Regions from separate parts of the Cupriavidus sp. 207A1 genome, predicted to be linked through region 3. Evidence: predicted binding sites of a transcription regulator. Region 3 holds the regulator's gene; each other region holds the start of a gene.
The links. Region 3 encodes LexA, which represses DNA repair genes until DNA is damaged. Its sites were predicted from a motif close to ACTGTATNNNNATACAGT; they were not measured.

Region 1: AC3FMM_RS10710 (CppA family protein) is a predicted target of LexA. The motif match lies at 2,862-2,879, and genes of this name have one in related genera.
Region 2: AC3FMM_RS26665 (ATP-dependent helicase) is a predicted target of LexA. The motif match lies at 3,287-3,304, and genes of this name have one in related genera.

The regions. Positions count from the first base shown of each region.
Region 1 is NZ_JBYOJO010000005.1:88,533-93,741, reverse strand. It holds gene AC3FMM_RS10725 (FAD-binding and (Fe-S)-binding domain-containing protein) at 1-495, opposite strand, end outside; gene AC3FMM_RS10720 (pyridoxal-phosphate-dependent aminotransferase family protein) at 659-1,879, opposite strand; gene AC3FMM_RS10715 (GntR family transcriptional regulator) at 2,050-2,805, shown strand; gene AC3FMM_RS10710 (CppA family protein) at 2,910-3,194, shown strand; gene AC3FMM_RS10705 (malate/lactate/ureidoglycolate dehydrogenase) at 3,322-4,425, shown strand; gene AC3FMM_RS10700 (2-hydroxy-3-oxopropionate reductase) at 4,502-5,209, shown strand, end outside.
Region 2 is NZ_JBYOJO010000018.1:38,465-43,673, reverse strand. It holds gene AC3FMM_RS26695 (GntR family transcriptional regulator) at 1-309, shown strand, start outside; gene AC3FMM_RS26690 (hypothetical protein) at 291-479, opposite strand; gene AC3FMM_RS26685 (LysE family transporter) at 557-1,198, opposite strand; gene AC3FMM_RS26680 (hypothetical protein) at 1,280-1,882, opposite strand; gene AC3FMM_RS26675 (thioredoxin fold domain-containing protein) at 2,023-2,526, shown strand; gene AC3FMM_RS26670 (TlpA disulfide reductase family protein) at 2,661-3,194, shown strand; gene AC3FMM_RS26665 (ATP-dependent helicase) at 3,347-5,209, shown strand, end outside.
Region 3 is NZ_JBYOJO010000003.1:268,506-273,714, reverse strand. It holds gene AC3FMM_RS06905 (replicative DNA helicase) at 1-41, opposite strand, end outside; gene rplI (50S ribosomal protein L9) at 214-666, opposite strand; gene rpsR (30S ribosomal protein S18) at 700-978, opposite strand; gene priB (primosomal replication protein N) at 982-1,281, opposite strand; gene rpsF (30S ribosomal protein S6) at 1,371-1,745, opposite strand; gene AC3FMM_RS06880 (asparaginase) at 1,865-2,857, opposite strand; gene lexA (transcriptional repressor LexA) at 3,114-3,767, shown strand; gene AC3FMM_RS06870 (hypothetical protein) at 3,882-4,052, shown strand; gene AC3FMM_RS06865 (hypothetical protein) at 4,098-4,442, opposite strand; gene AC3FMM_RS06860 (hypothetical protein) at 4,625-4,975, opposite strand.

The sequences.
Region 1 (5,209 bases), on a different contig from region 3:
GGCCATGCCGCCGATGGTGCATTGCGCCCCCGTGGAAACGTCCACCGGGAACCACAGCCCGTGCGGCTTGAGCCAGGCGTTCAGGTGGTCCAGCACGATGCCGGGCTCCACCGTCACCGTGCGCGCGCCGGCATCGAAAGCGACCACGTTGTTGAGCCACTTGCTGGTGTCGATGACCAGCGCCTCGCCCACGGTCTGGCCGCACTGGCTGGTGCCGGCGCCGCGGGCCAGCACCGGCATGCGCTGGTCGCGCGCGATGTCGAGCGCGCGCACCAGGTCGTCCTGGTCGCGCGGCACCACCACGCCGAGCGGCATGATCTGGTAGATCGAGGCGTCGGTGGCATAGCGGCCGCGGGCGGCGCGGTCGAACAGCACGTCGCCGCGCAGTTCCTTGCGCAGCAGCGCCGACAGCGGCGAGAGCGGCGAGGGGGCCCGGCGCTGCGCGGGCACCAGGTGGATCGGCTTGACCAGCAGGGAGGACGAAGTCATGTTCATGGCATGCAAGAAACAAGGGCGCGCGCCCACGGCGATGCATGCGGCCGCCTGCGGTGGGCGCATGTCGTGGTGATGCCTTGGCAAGGAAATCAGGCAGGCGGCGGACCGTGCCGCGCCTGCCATGGCCTGCGCGGCTCGGTCGGCTGCGCTTGGGTGGCTGCGCTCAGGCGGCGGCCTTGAGCACCGGCTTGTCGGCGTGCGCGGCGAGCGACGCCATCGCCGCGGCTACGCCGCTGCCGGCAAGCGGCACGCCTGCCAGCTTCAGCCCCATCTCGCAACCGGCGAGCGTCGCCATCAGGGTCAGGTCATTGCAATCGCCGAGATGGCCGATGCGGAACATGCGGCCGCGCATCTTGCCCAGCGCCTGCCCCAGCGACATGTCGAAGCGCTCGTAGATGAGCTTGCGCACAGCATCGGCGTCGACGCCGTCGGGCATCATCACGCCGGTCAGCACCGGGCTATACACCGCCGGGTCGGCGCACTGGATCTGCAGGCCCCAGGCGCGCACGGCCTGGCGTGTCGCCTCCGCCAGCCGCTGGTGGCGGGCGAAGACCTGTTCCAGGCCCTCGCCCAGGATCATGTCGAGCGCTTCGGACAGGCCGTACAGCAGGTTGGTGTTGGGCGTGTACGGCCAATAGCCGTTCTTGTTGGCCTCGATGATCTCGGCCCAACCCCAGAACGCGCGCGGCAGCCGGGCGTGCTGGCTGGCGGCGATCGCCCTGGGCGAGAGCGCGTTGAAGCTGATGCCCGGTGGCAGCATCAGGCCCTTCTGCGAGCCCGACACGGTCACATCCACGCCCCACTCGTCATGGCGGTAGTCGGCCGAACCCAGGCCGGAGATCGTGTCCACCAGCAGCAGCGCCGGGTGCCCGGCGGCATCGATGGCCCGGCGCACCGCGGCGATATCCGAGGTCACGCCGGTCGAGGTCTCGTTGTGCACCACGCAGACAGCGCGAATCTCATGGCCGCGGTCCTCACGCAAGCGCGCTTCGATCATGTCCGCCTGCACCCCGCGGCGCCAGCCCTCGATGCCGGGCAGGCCCAGGAATTCCGGCCGCAGACCCAGCGCCTCGGCCATCTTTTTCCACAGGGTGGCGAAATGCCCGGTCTCGAACATCAGCACCTGGTCGCCCGGGCTGAGCGTGTTGGTCAGCGCCGCTTCCCAGGCACCGGTGCCTGACGCCGGATAGATGATCACCGGATGCCGGGTCTTGAAGATTTCCTTGATGCCGGCCAGCACCTTGCGGCCGAGCGCGCCGAACTCCGGCCCGCGGTGGTCGATGGTCGGGTAACTCATCGCACGCAGGATGCGATCGGGCACCGGGCTCGGGCCCGGGATCTGCAGGAAGTGACGGCCAGAGGGATGGAAATCGAGGTGAACCATGGAAATCGCGCCTCCTTGTTGTTTTATGAATTTTGAATGCAATCGACTATAGCAGAGCGATCGATGTGATCCAAGGCGGAACTTACGGCAATTTGTGATGGTTAACCCGCGTTTTGGAGCCATGAAGCAAGATGCAGTAGAATCCGCGCCAAGTGGATAGAGGATATTGAATGCAAAAACCATATTGCGATGCCGATGCGGCGGGTGTTGACCAGCACGTTCCACCGCCCTCGCTGCCGCGCCTGGCACGCCCGCGCCTGCACGACACCGTGGTCGAGCACCTGCGCCAGTTCATCGTCGAAGGCGTATTCGCGCCGGGCACCAAACTCAATGAGCGCGAACTGTGCGAGACCCTGGGCATCTCGCGGACGCCGCTGCGCGAGGCGCTCAAGGTGCTGGCGGCCGAAGGCCTGATCGATCTTCTGCCCAACCGCGGCGCCAGCATCTCGCGCATGACCGAGGCCGAAGTCAGGGAGAGCTTCGAGCTGATGAGCGGGCTGGAGGCGTTTTCCGGCGAACTGGCCTGCGAGCGCATCACCGCGGCGGAACTCGCGCAGATCAAGGCGCTGCACTACGCGATGCTGGCTTGCCGCGCCCGGAACGACCTGCCGGGCTACTACAGCCGCAACCAGGAGATCCACGACCGCATCAACGAGGCCGCGCGCAACGGCGCGCTGCGGCAGACCTACCAGTCGATCAACCGCCGCCTGCAGGCGCTGCGCTTCCGCTCCAACCAGCAAAGCGGCAAGTGGGACGAGGCGGTCGAGGACCATGAAGAAATGATCCAGGCGCTGGAAGCCCGCGACGGCAAGCGCCTGGCGGCAGTACTGAAGCGCCACTTGCTGGACAAGCGCGACGCGGTGTTGCCGCTGGTGTCGGGTGACGGCACTGACGCCAAGAATCTTCTGATCACTACCAACGCATAACCGCAGGGAGGCCTTTTTCCCAGCCAGGGCCGGATTTTTCTTGCCTCCACGCCGATACTGTATATATTTACAGTACCTGTATGGATGAACAGTGGAGCCCCGGCATGGAACACCTGATCCGCGTGCAAAACGACTATGACCGCCAGGTGCTGGCCTGGCTGCGCGGCCGCATCGGCGATGCCGCCCTGCAGAGCGCGGTGCATCGGCTGGCGAGCCCGCGCAAGCCCTATCTGTCCACGCTCTGCCGCAGCCTGGGCATCCGCCCGCCCAGCCGGCGCCAGTTCGCCGCCGAGACGGCACGCATCCACCGCGCGGTGGGCGACAGCTACCTGGCCCGCATCAGGGAAATCCTGGCAAGAGCCCCGGCGCAGGAGGCCTCGCGCCAGTAGGCATTTGCCGATCACCGGCCACGCGCGGATCATCGGGCGCGTGCCGGACGTATCATGAAAGCCCCGTTGCCGTCACCCGGCAACGGGGCTTTGTGTTTCACAACGTATTCCTTCCTGCAAGGTCGACATGAGCGAACTCCGCATTCCCACCCGCGCCCTGCACCAGTGGGTCACCGATCTCTGGCTTGCCGCCGGCAGCAGCACCCGCGAAGCGCAACTGACGGCCGATCATCTCGTCGGCGCCAACCTGAGCGGGCATGACTCCCACGGCGTCGGCATGATCCCGCGCTATGTGCTGGCGTGGCAGGCCGACGAGCTGCAGCTGAACCGGCAGGTCAGCGTGCTGCAGGACGGCGGCAGCCTGCTAAGCCTGGACGGCAACCGCGGCATGGGACAGGCGGTAACGGCGCAGGCCATGGAGATGGCCATCGCCCGCGCCCGCGAGCACGGCGTCTGCGTGATGGGGCTGCGCCAGTCGCACCACCTCGGGCGCGTGGGCCACTGGGCCGAGCAGGCCACGGCGGCGGGCCTGATCTCGATCCACTTCGTCAACGTGCTGTCCAAGCCGATCGTGGCGCCCCACGGCGGCTACGACGCACGCTACGGCACCAATCCGTTCACCATCGGCGTGCCGATGGCCGACGAGCCGCCGCTGGTGCTGGACTTCGCCACCAGCGCCATCGCGCTGGGCAAGGTGCGCGTGGCCCATAACAAGGGCGTGCCGGTAGGGGCCGGCTGCCTGCTCGATGCGCAGGGCGAGCCCACCACCGATGCCGCCGTGATGTACCCGCCCGCCGACACGCCGCAGGGCGCCTTGCGGCCCTTCGGCGAGCACAAGGGCCACGTGCTGGCGGTGATGTGCGAACTGCTCGGCGCCGCGGTCACGGGCGGCCATACCATCCGCCCGGAAACGCTGCGGCATGAGCATGCGGTCTGGAACAACATGCTGGCGATCGTGTTCGATCCTGCGCGGCTCGGCACCAGCACCTCGTTCGGGCATGAAGTGGCGGCCTTCGCCGACTGGATGAAAAGCGCGCGGCTACTGCCCGGCCAGTCCGGCATCCATCTGCCCGGAGAACCGGAGCGTGCATTCCGCGCGGCCCGCGCGCAGCAGATCCCGATCGATGCCGGCACGCTGGCGCAGCTGGACGACGCCGCCGCGCGCGTGGCGGCGGCGCGGGCCAGCGCGCATCCCGCGCCTGGTCCGCTGTCTGCGCTGGCGCGCGGCTGACTATCATCAGATATGCGCCCGACGCGGTGCGCCACGCACGCACGGGTTGACGCCTGAACCCCTACCGGACACTGACATGAGCAAGATCGGCTTTATCGGGCTTGGCGTGATGGGCAAGCCCATGGTGCGGCACCTGGTCGACGGCGGGCATAGCGTGTTCGCCCATAGCCGCAGCGGCGTGCCGCAAGACCTGCAGGATACCGGCGTGAAGGCCTGTGCCAGCGCCGAGGACGTCGCCAGGCAGTCGGAGACCATCATCCTGATGCTGCCCGACACGCCCGACGTGGAGAAGGTGCTGTTCGGCGAGCGCGGCGTCGCCGATGGCCTGGCCGATACCGCGGGCGGCGTCACGGTGATCGACATGAGCTCGATCTCGCCGATCGCCACGCGCGAGTTCGCGCGCTGCATCGAGGCGATTGGCGCGGACTATGTCGACGCGCCGGTGTCGGGCGGCGAAGTCGGTGCCAGGGCCGGCACCTTGTCGATCATGGCCGGCGGCAAGCAGGAGGTGTTCGACCGCGTGCTGCCCATCCTGCAGCTGATGGGCAAGAACATCACGCGCGTGGGCGCGGCCGGCGACGGCCAGGTGGCGAAGGTGGCCAACCAGGTGATCGTGGCGCTGACCATCGAGGCGGTCGGCGAGGCACTGGTGCTGGCGGCCCGCGCCGGCGCCGACCCGGCGCGGGTGCGCGAGGCGTTGATGGGCGGCTTTGCCAGTTCGCGCATCCTCGAAGTGCATGGCGAACGGATGATCCGCCGCACCTTCGATCCGGGTTTTCGCATC
Region 2 (5,209 bases), on a different contig from region 3:
CGGCTGCGCAAGGCCGATGGACAGATCTACTGGATGGACGTGACCACGCTGGCGCTGGCCGTGGTGCCCGATGCCAGCGCCATCGGCGAATCGCTCTACGCCTTCCTGGAGCGGATCGGCAAGCCGGTGCTGCGCGTCACCGAGACGCTGCGCGCGGTGGTCGCCACGGCGGAACTGGCCGCGCGCCTGGGGATCGAGCCGGGCGAGCCGCTGCTGCATATCCGCCGCACTGGCTACACCCATGGCGACAAGCCGGTCGAGCTGACCGACGCGTACTGCCTGAACGACTTCTACGAACTGAAGCAGTAGCGCCCGGCGGCGCCGGCCACTGGTGGTTCCACCGGCGGCGGGGGCGGGTCGTCCTCGGGCGACAGCGGCACATCGGGCGGCACGCCCGGCGGCGCGGGCTCTTCCACCGGGGGCACGGTATGGCGCGGCTGCAGGCGCGCACCGGCGATCGGGTTCAGCGAGGCAGGCATGCGGGGACTCCGTGGCGGGCTTACTTCCTCATTGAAGCAAACCCCGCGAGCGCGCGCCAGTGCGGATGCCGCGCCGCTCAGGCGTGCTGGCGGCGCACGAAGAACAGCGCCGCGCCCACCGCCATCAGCACGCTGCCGAAAAACCGGTTCTGCCACAGCACCGCGCGGGCATTGCGGAACAGCCCCTGCATGCGCGACGCCAGCAGCGCGTAGCCATGCATCACCACCAGGTCGACGCAGCACATGGTGGCCGCCAGGATCGCCAGCTGCAGCGCCAGCGGCCGGTTCGGGTCGATGAACTGCGGCAGCACCGCGACCATGAAGATGATGCCCTTGGGGTTGGTCACGTTGGTCAGCAAGCCCGTCGCAAAACGGCGGCGCCGGCTCATCACGGCCACGCGCACCGGGCCGCCGTCCTGCGCCGCATCCGCTTCCACGCGGGCACGCCATTGCTGGATGCCGAGATAGATCAGGTACAGCGCGCCGATGGTCTTGACCACCATGAAGGCCTGCTCGGAGGCCAGCAGCAGCGCGCCCAGCCCGCCGCCGGCCACCAGCAGCACGATCACCAGCCCGGCTTGCAGGCCGAAGATGGTGGTGGTGGTCCGGCGCAGCCCGTATGACAGGCCATGGCTCATCGACAGCACCGCACCCGACCCCGGCGACACCGCGATCACCCAGCACGCGGCGAAATAGGCCAACCAGACTTCCCAACGCATTTCAACTCTCCTATGACTGCAACATGCGGGGCGGCGCATCGCCCCCCCGGCACCTGTGATTCGCTGCGGCGCGGCGGCGCCTCAGAGCGGGTGGAACCCGCCCAGGAACTGCTCCACCTGCTCGGCCTGGCGCGCGTCGCGCGCGGCCTCGCCGGATTCCAGCACCACCGCCTGGAAGGCGCGCGTGCCCACCGCCACCAGCCGCGCGCTGAGCCGGCGCGGCGACTGGTCCTGCGGCGACACGCCGCTGGCCTGCAGCTCCAGCCCGGCCAGCGGGCGGCCCGGCCGGTCCGCGCTCATGATGGTGACCGGCCGCGTGCGCGGCTCGCCCGACAGCGTGCCCAGGTTGGCCAGCAGGCCGGCCTGCATCGCCGCCAGGGCCTCGCGCCGCAGCGCTTCATCGTCGGCGGGCAGGGTCACCACGCCGACGGCGAAGAGCGTGTCGTCGACGCGTGCGGCCTCCATCGTCATCGGCAGCTTGCGCCCGGCAATGGTCACGTCGCGCGCGGCGCTGGTGGGCTTGCCGGGATAGAGCGCGGCGTAGCCGCCCTCGCCCGACTGGATGGTGCGCCAGTCATAGCGCGGCGAACAGGCGCACAGGGCCAGCGCGAGCAGCGCGGCACAGCATGTGAGGGACCAGCGGGGCGCGGCAGCAGGGCTCGGCGGGGGCGGCACGGGACGCATGGAAAACGGGACGGAAGCACAGGCTCGGGACGGCGCGCGCGGGCGCGGTCGCCGGCGCGCGGAAACCGGTATTATCCCGGAAGCGGCGCGCCAGTGCTTGCCGCGCCGCCTGTCCCACCTGTGCCGCCCCGCGAACCGCCATGCCTGCCTCCCGCCTCGCCCTAACTGCTGCCGCCAGCACCCGTCTGCACTGGCTGGCCGCGGGCGTGTTGCTGGCGGCGATGGCCGGCGTGTCCGCCGCGGGCCCGGCGCACCTGCCGCCGGCCACGGACCTCGCCGCCCACGGCGCCGACGCCGCGCGCCGCGGCGAGCCGCTGGTGGTGCTGGTGTCGATGCCGGGCTGCGGCTATTGCGACGCGGTGCGCCGCAACTACCTGGGCCCGCAGGCCACCGCGGGCGAAATCGCCGTGCGCGAGCTCGACATGACCGCCGACACCCCGCTGCGTGATGCCGACGGCAGCCAGACCACCGCGCGCGCCTGGGCCCGCGCGCACCAGGTCCGGGTGGCGCCGACGGTGCTGTTCCTGGACCGCCAGGGCCGCGCCGCCGCCAACCCGCTGCGCGGCATGCAGCCCGACTTCTACGGCGCCTACCTGGAACAGGCGCTGGCGCAGGCGCGCGCCGCCGTCGCCGCGCGCAAGTGACGGAAGGGTTCCAGCGCATCACCGCAAGGCGGTACCGCGCAGCGCGCGAACGCCTGCCGCATTAGAATGTCCCACTGCTGATCGGCCCCGCCCGGTCCTCCCTGCACCAACGAAGCGGCTTCAGCCGGATTCCCATGACCACTACCCCCGCCTCCAAGACCTCCCGCAAGCCCTGGTCCATCGTCGCCGCCGTGGTGGTGCTGGCGCTGCTGGGCTGGTTCGGCTACCGCGCGCTGTCGCCGTCCGGTACCGCGCCGGCCGCCACCTTCACGCTGCTGTCCGGCGAAAAGGTCAGCACCGCCGACCTCAAGGGCAAGGTCTACCTGGTCAACTTCTGGGCCACCAGCTGCGCCACCTGCATCAAGGAGATGCCGGACATGGTCAAGACCTACGAGCAGTTCAAGGGCAAGGGCCTGGAATTCGTCGCGGTGGCGATGAACTACGACCCGCCCATGTACGTGATGAACTTCGCCAAGACGCGCGGGCTGCCGTTCAAGGTGGCGATGGACAGCGACGGCAGCGCGGCCAAGGCCTTTGGCAATGTGGGCCTGACGCCTACCACCTTCGTGATCGACAAGGAAGGCCGCATCCTGAAGCGCTATGTCGGCGAGCCCGAATGGGAAGCGCTGCACAAGCTGCTCGACGGCGCGCTGGCAAAGTCTGCGTAACTCAGCGCTGCGAACACACGACAAAAGGTGCTCATCGAGCACCTTTTTTTGTTTTCGGGACCGATCCCGCGCGCGGCGGGTTGCGCCGGCGGGCTGTATGGATATACAGTTGGCGCCAGTTTTCTCATCGCGTGTCCTGCCCGCCCCAACCCGTGACCCTGGACCTTGCCCCCGCGGCTGAATCAGCCGAAGCCGCCACCCCTGACGCCGAAGCGCTCCCCGCCTACCTGTCCCGGCTCAATCCGGAGCAGCGCGCCGCGGTCGAGCACGGCAGCGACGCGCCGCTGCTGATCATCGCCGGCGCCGGCTCGGGCAAGACCAATACGCTGGCGCACCGGGTCGCGCACCTGGTGCTGGCCGGCGCCGATCCGCGCCGCATCCTGCTGCTGACGTTCTCGCGCCGCGCCGCGGCGGAGATGGGGCGGCGCGTCGAGCGCATCGTCGACCAGGCGCTGGGCACCAGCACCGGCGCCGGGCGCGCGGCGCTGCAGTGGTCCGGCACCTTCCACGCCATCGGCGCGCGGCTGCTGCGCGAATACGCCGAGACCCTGGGCCTGTCGCCCGCCTTCACCATCAGCGACCGCGGCGACTCCGCCGACCTGATGCACGTGGTGCGCCACGACCTGGGCCTGTCCGAGACCGCCAGCCGCTTCCCGAAGAAGGAAACCTGCCTGGCGATCTACTCGCGCGTGGTCAACACCCAGGCGCCGCTGGAAGACGTGCTCAGGCAGCAGTTCCCGCGCTACGCGATGTGGGCCGATGCGCTGCGCACGCTGTTCGCCGGCTATGTCGAGGCCAAGCAGAAGCAGCACGTGCTCGACTACGACGACCTGCTGCTGTACTGGGCACAGGCCATGGCCGAGCCCACCATCGCGCAGGACATGGGGGCGCGCTTCGACCATGTCCTGGTCGACGAATACCAGGACACCAACGCCCTGCAGGCGTCGATCCTGCTGACGCTGCGGCCCGACGGCCGCGGCCTGACCGTGGTCGGCGACGACGCGCAGTCGATCTACGCCTTCCGCGGCGCCACCGTGCGCAATATCCTGGATTTCCCGTCGCAGTTCACGCCGGCCGCGCAGCAGGTCACGCTGTCGCAGAACTACCGCTCGACGCAGCCGATCCTGCAGGCCGCCAACGCCGTGATCGGGCTGGCGGCCGAGCGCTATACCAAGGACCTGTGGTCCGAGCGCCAGTCGGCCGAGAAGCCCGGCGTGATCGTGGTCAACGATGAGGCCGACCAGGCCCGCTACGTGGTCGAGCAGGTGCTGGCGCGGCGCGAGGCCGGCCTGGCGCTGATGGCACAGGCGGTGCTGTTCCGCGCCGCCGACCACAGCGCGCAGGTTGAGATCGAGCTGGCGCGGCGCAATATCCCGTTCGTGAAATTCGGCGGGCTCAAGTTCCTGGAATCGACCCACGTCAAGGATGTGCTGGCGGTGGTGCGCTGGCTCGAGAACCCGCGCGACCGCATGGCGGGGTTCCGCACGCTGCAGCTGCTGCCCGGCATCGGCCCCAAGACCGCGGCACGCGTGCTCGATGCCATGGCGCTGGCGACCGAGCCGCTGTTCTCGCTGCAGGAATTCGAGCCGCCGCCGGCCGCCGCGCCGGCGTGGGCCGACCTGCTTGCGCTGGCGCGCGCGCTGATGGCACCGACCTCGCCGTGGCCGTCCGAATTCGAACAGGTGCTGGCCTGGTACACGCCGCACCTCGAACGCCTGCACGACGATGCCCCCGCGCGCCAGGCCGACCTGCAGCAACTGGAGCGTATCGCCGCCACCTATGGCGCGCGCGAGCGCTTCCTGACCGAGCTGACGCTGGACCCGCCCAGCGCCTCCAGCGATGAATCCGGCGTGCCTTCGCGCGACGAGGATTACCTGATCCTGTCGACCATCCATTCGGCCAAGGGCCAGGAGTGGAAGGCGGTCTATGTGCTCAATGCCGTCGACGGCTGCATGCCGAGCGACCTGGCCACCGGCACCACCGAAGAGATCGAGGAGGAGCGGCGACTGCTCTAT
Region 3 (5,209 bases):
TTGAGGTTATCGAGTTGGGGGTCGGCGACGGGCGCGTTCATGGGGAGGGATTATAACGGCGGGTGGACACACTTCGCCGGACATTTGGCAATAGCGCCGTCCGGCGCCGCCTGGCAACCGGGCAACAAAAAAGGCAGGAGCCGGGGCTCCTGCCTTCTTGCAATGCTTGCGGGGCTTTGGCCGGCGCGGTGCGCCGGCCGGAGCGGCGCGTCCTTAGACGCTCTCGCCCACCACCGACACGGTCACGTCGACCACGACGTCCGTGTGCAGCGCAACGCTGACCGGATGGTCGCCAACCGTCTTCAGCGGACCGTTCGGCAGACGAACCTGCGCCTTTTCCAGCTTGTAGCCTTGGCCAGCCAGGGCTTCAGCGATGTCGGCGTTGGTCACCGAACCGAACAGGCGGCCGTCCACACCCGACTTCTGGGTGATCTGGACGTTCAGGCCGTTCAGCTTCTCGCCTTCGGCTTGCGCGGCGGTCAGCTTCTCGGCAGCGGCCTTTTCCAGCTCGGCGCGCTTGACTTCGAATTCGGCGATCGCGCTTTGCGTGGCGCGGCGGGCCTTCTTGCCCGGGATCAGAAAGTTACGGGCGTAACCGTCCTTCACCTTGACGATGTCACCCAGGTTGCCCAGGTTGACGACTTTTTCCAGCAGAATGATTTGCATCGTGTTCTCTCCTTGACGGACCCTGGGGCCTGATCAGTTCTTGTGCAGGTCGGTGTACGGCATCAGCGCGAGGAAACGCGCGCGCTTGATGGCCGTATCCAGCTGACGCTGATAGTGAGCCTTGGTACCGGTCAGGCGGGCCGGCGTGATCTTGCCGTTGTCGCCGATGAAGTCCTTCAGGGTGTCCAGATCCTTGTAGTCGATCTGTTCGACGCCAGCCACGGTGAAGCGGCAGAAGCGCTTGCGCTTGAACAGCGGGTTCTGTTGCTGGAAGCGCTTCTTGTTCTTGTTGTCACGTTTGACGAATGCCATGATTCAATCCTTTTCGAATGCTTTACATCCAGTGATGTGAAAGACGAGAGCCTTGCTGTTGCGGTGCTTGCGCGCCAGGAAACCTTCGCAGTCGAGCAGCGTGCCGAGCGGAAGCCGCTCCAGACGCTGGCCAACCTGGCCGATCCCCATCGCAGCGATTGCAAACTCGACCTGCCGCGGCGTCTGTGCCTCGACGGCCTCGCCGCTGTACTGCAGGATGCAGTTCACGACGGGGACCCCGGCCGGGGTATAGCGCAGGGCATCGCGTTCCGCCAGGGTGGCGGCAAGCCGAAGCTGGTTCAACGCGGGGCCTCTTGCTGGTTGCAATCGTTGCGGTTTCCGCTCGTGCCCCGGCCGACGCTGTCAGCCACGGCGCGCACCGCAGTCCGCACTCAGGCGGCCTGGCCTTCGGTGGTCGTTTGCGCGGCCTTGCGGGCTTCTTCGCGCTGCACTTCCTTCATCATCGGCGAAGGTGCGGTCTCGGCCTTCTTGGTCTGCACGATCAGGTGGCGCAGGACGGCGTCGTTGAACTTGAACGCGTGTTCCAGTTCAGCCAGGGTTTCCTTGCCGCATTCGATGTTCAGGCAAACGTAGTGAGCCTTGGCCAGCTTCTGGATCATGTAAGCCATCTGGCGACGGCCCCAGTCTTCCACGCGGTGAACGTTGCCGTTCTGCGAGGTCACGAGCTGCTTGTAGCGCTCGATCATGGCCGGCACTTGTTCGCTCTGGTCCGGGTGGACGATGAAGACGATTTCGTAATGACGCATTGACGCTCCTTTTGGGATTAGCCACCCGGGCGTCACGAGTCCGGTGTGGCAAGGTTGAATAGCCTTAAATTATAGCCCGCCCTGCATCAACAACGCAAGCCGCTGATTTCACGGGCAAATCAGGCGCTGGCAAAGACCGACTGCAGCCGCGCCGGGTCGCGCGCCAGCCCGGCATCCGCCGCCAGGGCCAGCGCCAGCAACACGCGCGCCTTATAGGGATTGAGGTCGGCAGCTGACACGAACACACCATCGGCAGGGCTAGGCTGCGGCGGGATCGCCACATGCCCCGCACCGGTGCGCGAGCTGCGCACCACCGCCACCCCGGCCGCCGCGGCATCGGCAAGGGCAGCTGCCAGCACCTCGTGGATCGAGCCATTGCCGGTCGCGGCCACAACCAGGCCGGCGACGCCGGCCCGCACCAGCGCATCCACCACCGCCCTGCCCGGCTGCGCGTAGCTTGCCAAGATCTCCACCACCGGCCACGCCGCCGGCATCGGCCCGATGGGCGCAGCCGCCCGGGGCGCCCGGGCAAAGCGCACGTAGTCGTCCTGCACGAACCCCAGCGGCCCGCACGGCGAGACAAAGGCATCGACCGCCGACGTATGCGCCTTGGCCACGTCCCGTGCCGCGTGGATCTGCTGGTTCAGCACCGCCAGCACACCCTTGCCGCGCGCATCCGGATGGGCGGCGACGCGCACCGCATCCAGCAGGTTCAGCGGCCCGTCGGCCGACAACGACGTCGACGGACGCATCGCGGCGGTCAGGACCACTGGCACCGGACACGATTGCGTCAGGTGCAGCGCCATCGCGGTTTCTTCCAGCGTGTCGGTGCCGTGCGTGATCACGATGCCCGCAACGTCAGGCTGCGCCGACCAGTGCCCGACCCGCGCCGCCAGTGTTTGCCACAGCGCGAAGGTCATGTCCTTGCTGTCGACCTGCGCCACCTGCTCGGCCTGGATGCGGGCCACCGACTGCAGGGGCGGCACCGCAGCCAGCAATGAGGACACCGGCACGGTCGCCGCCTGGTAGCGGGCGCTGCTGGCGGCGCTGCCGGCGGCGCCGGCGATGGTGCCGCCAGTGGCCAATACGACGATGCGAGGCAATTGGGTCATGGGAGCGCGCAACGATTTAGTTCTGGATAAAGGAAAGGCGATTGTAGCGGGCGGACACGCCTTGGCGGAGCCCGCATCAGGCGCCTTGACCAGCGTCCATGCGACACGCCTCAAAATTCTGCTTGCACTGACGCCGATACTGTATAAAATCACAGCATACTGTTTAAACATACAGTGCCCGGCCCGCCGGATGCTGGATGGACGGACCAGAGCCTCCGTCATCCACACCAGCGGCCCTGCACGGAACGGCGATCCCATGGCGACCCTGACACCCCGGCAGCAGCAGATTTTCGATCTGATCCGCAACACGATCCGCCGTACCGGCTTCCCCCCCACCCGCGCCGAGATCGCAGCAGAGTTCGGTTTCTCCTCGCCCAATGCCGCCGAAGAACATTTGCGGGCGCTGGCCCGCAAAGGCGTGATCGAACTGACGCCGGGCGCGTCGCGTGGCATCCGCCTGAAGGTCTCACGCAGCGATTCGGAGCTGCCGGACCAATTCTCGTTGCCAATGGCCGGCGTATTGCAGCTGACGCTGCCGCTGGTGGGCCGCGTCGCAGCCGGCAGCCCCATCCTGGCCGCCGAACATATCGACCGCCAGTACCAGGTGGATGCCTCGGTCTTCGATGAGCGACCGGATTACCTGCTGCGCGTGCGCGGGCTAAGCATGCGCGACGCCGGCATCCTCGACGGGGACCTGCTCGCCGTGCGCCGCGCCAGCGAGGCCGCCAACGGCAAGATCGTGGTGGCGCGACTGGGCGACGACGTCACCGTCAAGCGCCTGCAGCGGCGCGGTGGCCATATCGAACTGATCGCCGAGAACCCGGACTTCACCAACATCATCGTCGAGCCCGGTGAAGAGTTCTCGCTGGAAGGCATCGCCGTCGGGCTGATCCGCTCTTCCGGCTTCTAGCCGGGCACCATCGCGGGCGCTTTGCCTGCGCGGGCCCACCCGCTTCCATTGCTTTGCAGACGCCGCCCGGCTCGCCGGGTGTTGACCCCGCTTTGCCTAAAAAGAGGTGCCACCATGCCGCAAATCCACCACGTCGCCGCCCGTCGTCCGGTCAAGCCCGTGCCGTTTCGCCAGAGCAAGGGTGTACGTGTCTACCAGGGTACGCAGCGCCGTACCATGGTGGGCAGCATGGCGGCCATCTGCCGCATGCTGGAACTTGAAACCACCGAAAAGCTGGCCGCCTGACTGATATCGCCAGACGCTTGCCGCGTCGCCGGCGCTCTGTCCCGCTCAGCTACGCGCGCACGCCTTGGCTTCGGCCTCGAGTTCCGTCGGCGTCAGCTGGGGAAACCAGGTATCGGTCTTGCGTAGTTCCAGCGCCGTGCCATCGGCCTGTGCCGTCAGAGAGATCAGGTAGGCGTATTGATATTCACCGCTTGACGCGCTCTGGCCGATACGGATCTCGGTCTGGTTTTTTGCCGGCAACTGGACCAGCGTAGCTTCATCGCCCAGATTGTTGCGCAGGCATTTCGCGACTTCCGCCATCTTGACCGGCGTAAACAACCGCATCGGCGGGCGAGCGCGGACGTCCTTCTCCGAAGTGCCAGTGGCACACCCTGCCACCATGGTTGCCATCGCTGCGCCAATCAGTGCCGTTCGAACCAACATACCACCCCCGGGGAATGCAAAACGGCGCCCTTGGACGTGCCGGTATTGTGGGCGCCGGGTGCGGATTTTAACCTGCACGCGGGGCGCACGCCATCTCGATCTTTGCCATTGGCCGGCAACGGCCTTAGGCATGGCAAGGCGCTTACCAGTTACCAGCGCTTGCACTCGATCTTCTCTTCGAATTCCCCGTCGCGCTTCCATTCGCGCTCGATCAGGCAAGGGCCTTCGCGGTATTTCTGCTTCTGCTCGTAACCGCGCGGCCCGCCCTTGCACTTGCGCTCTTCCTTGTATTCGCCATCGCGCTTCTGCTCGCGCTCCACTTCGCAACCGCCGCTACGGAACTTCTCCTTGTATTCGCCGCCGCCATGGCGATAGCCACCGGGATAATCGCGATCATCGGCCTGCGCCAGCGATGGCGCCATCAAGCACAGTAACAAGGAGACAGCGGCGGCGGATGTCCGGAGCATGGGAAATAGCAGGGGCGAAATTGCGGCCAGCATAGCAACCGGCGTCACTGGCCGCTGTATCAAAGCGTTACGCCACAGCGATCGGCGCAATTCCCCCACCACGACCCACGCTATGCTCCGCTTATATCGTGGCGCAGCAAAGCTTGGCGCGGTACCCTATACTCACGTGTTTTCGCTGGCCCACCCGCGCCTGGCCTCGGCCGGGGTGCAGTGACCTGCATATGCCACCGCGCCAGTCTCAGGGGCCTGCCGACGCCGCCGTGTCCG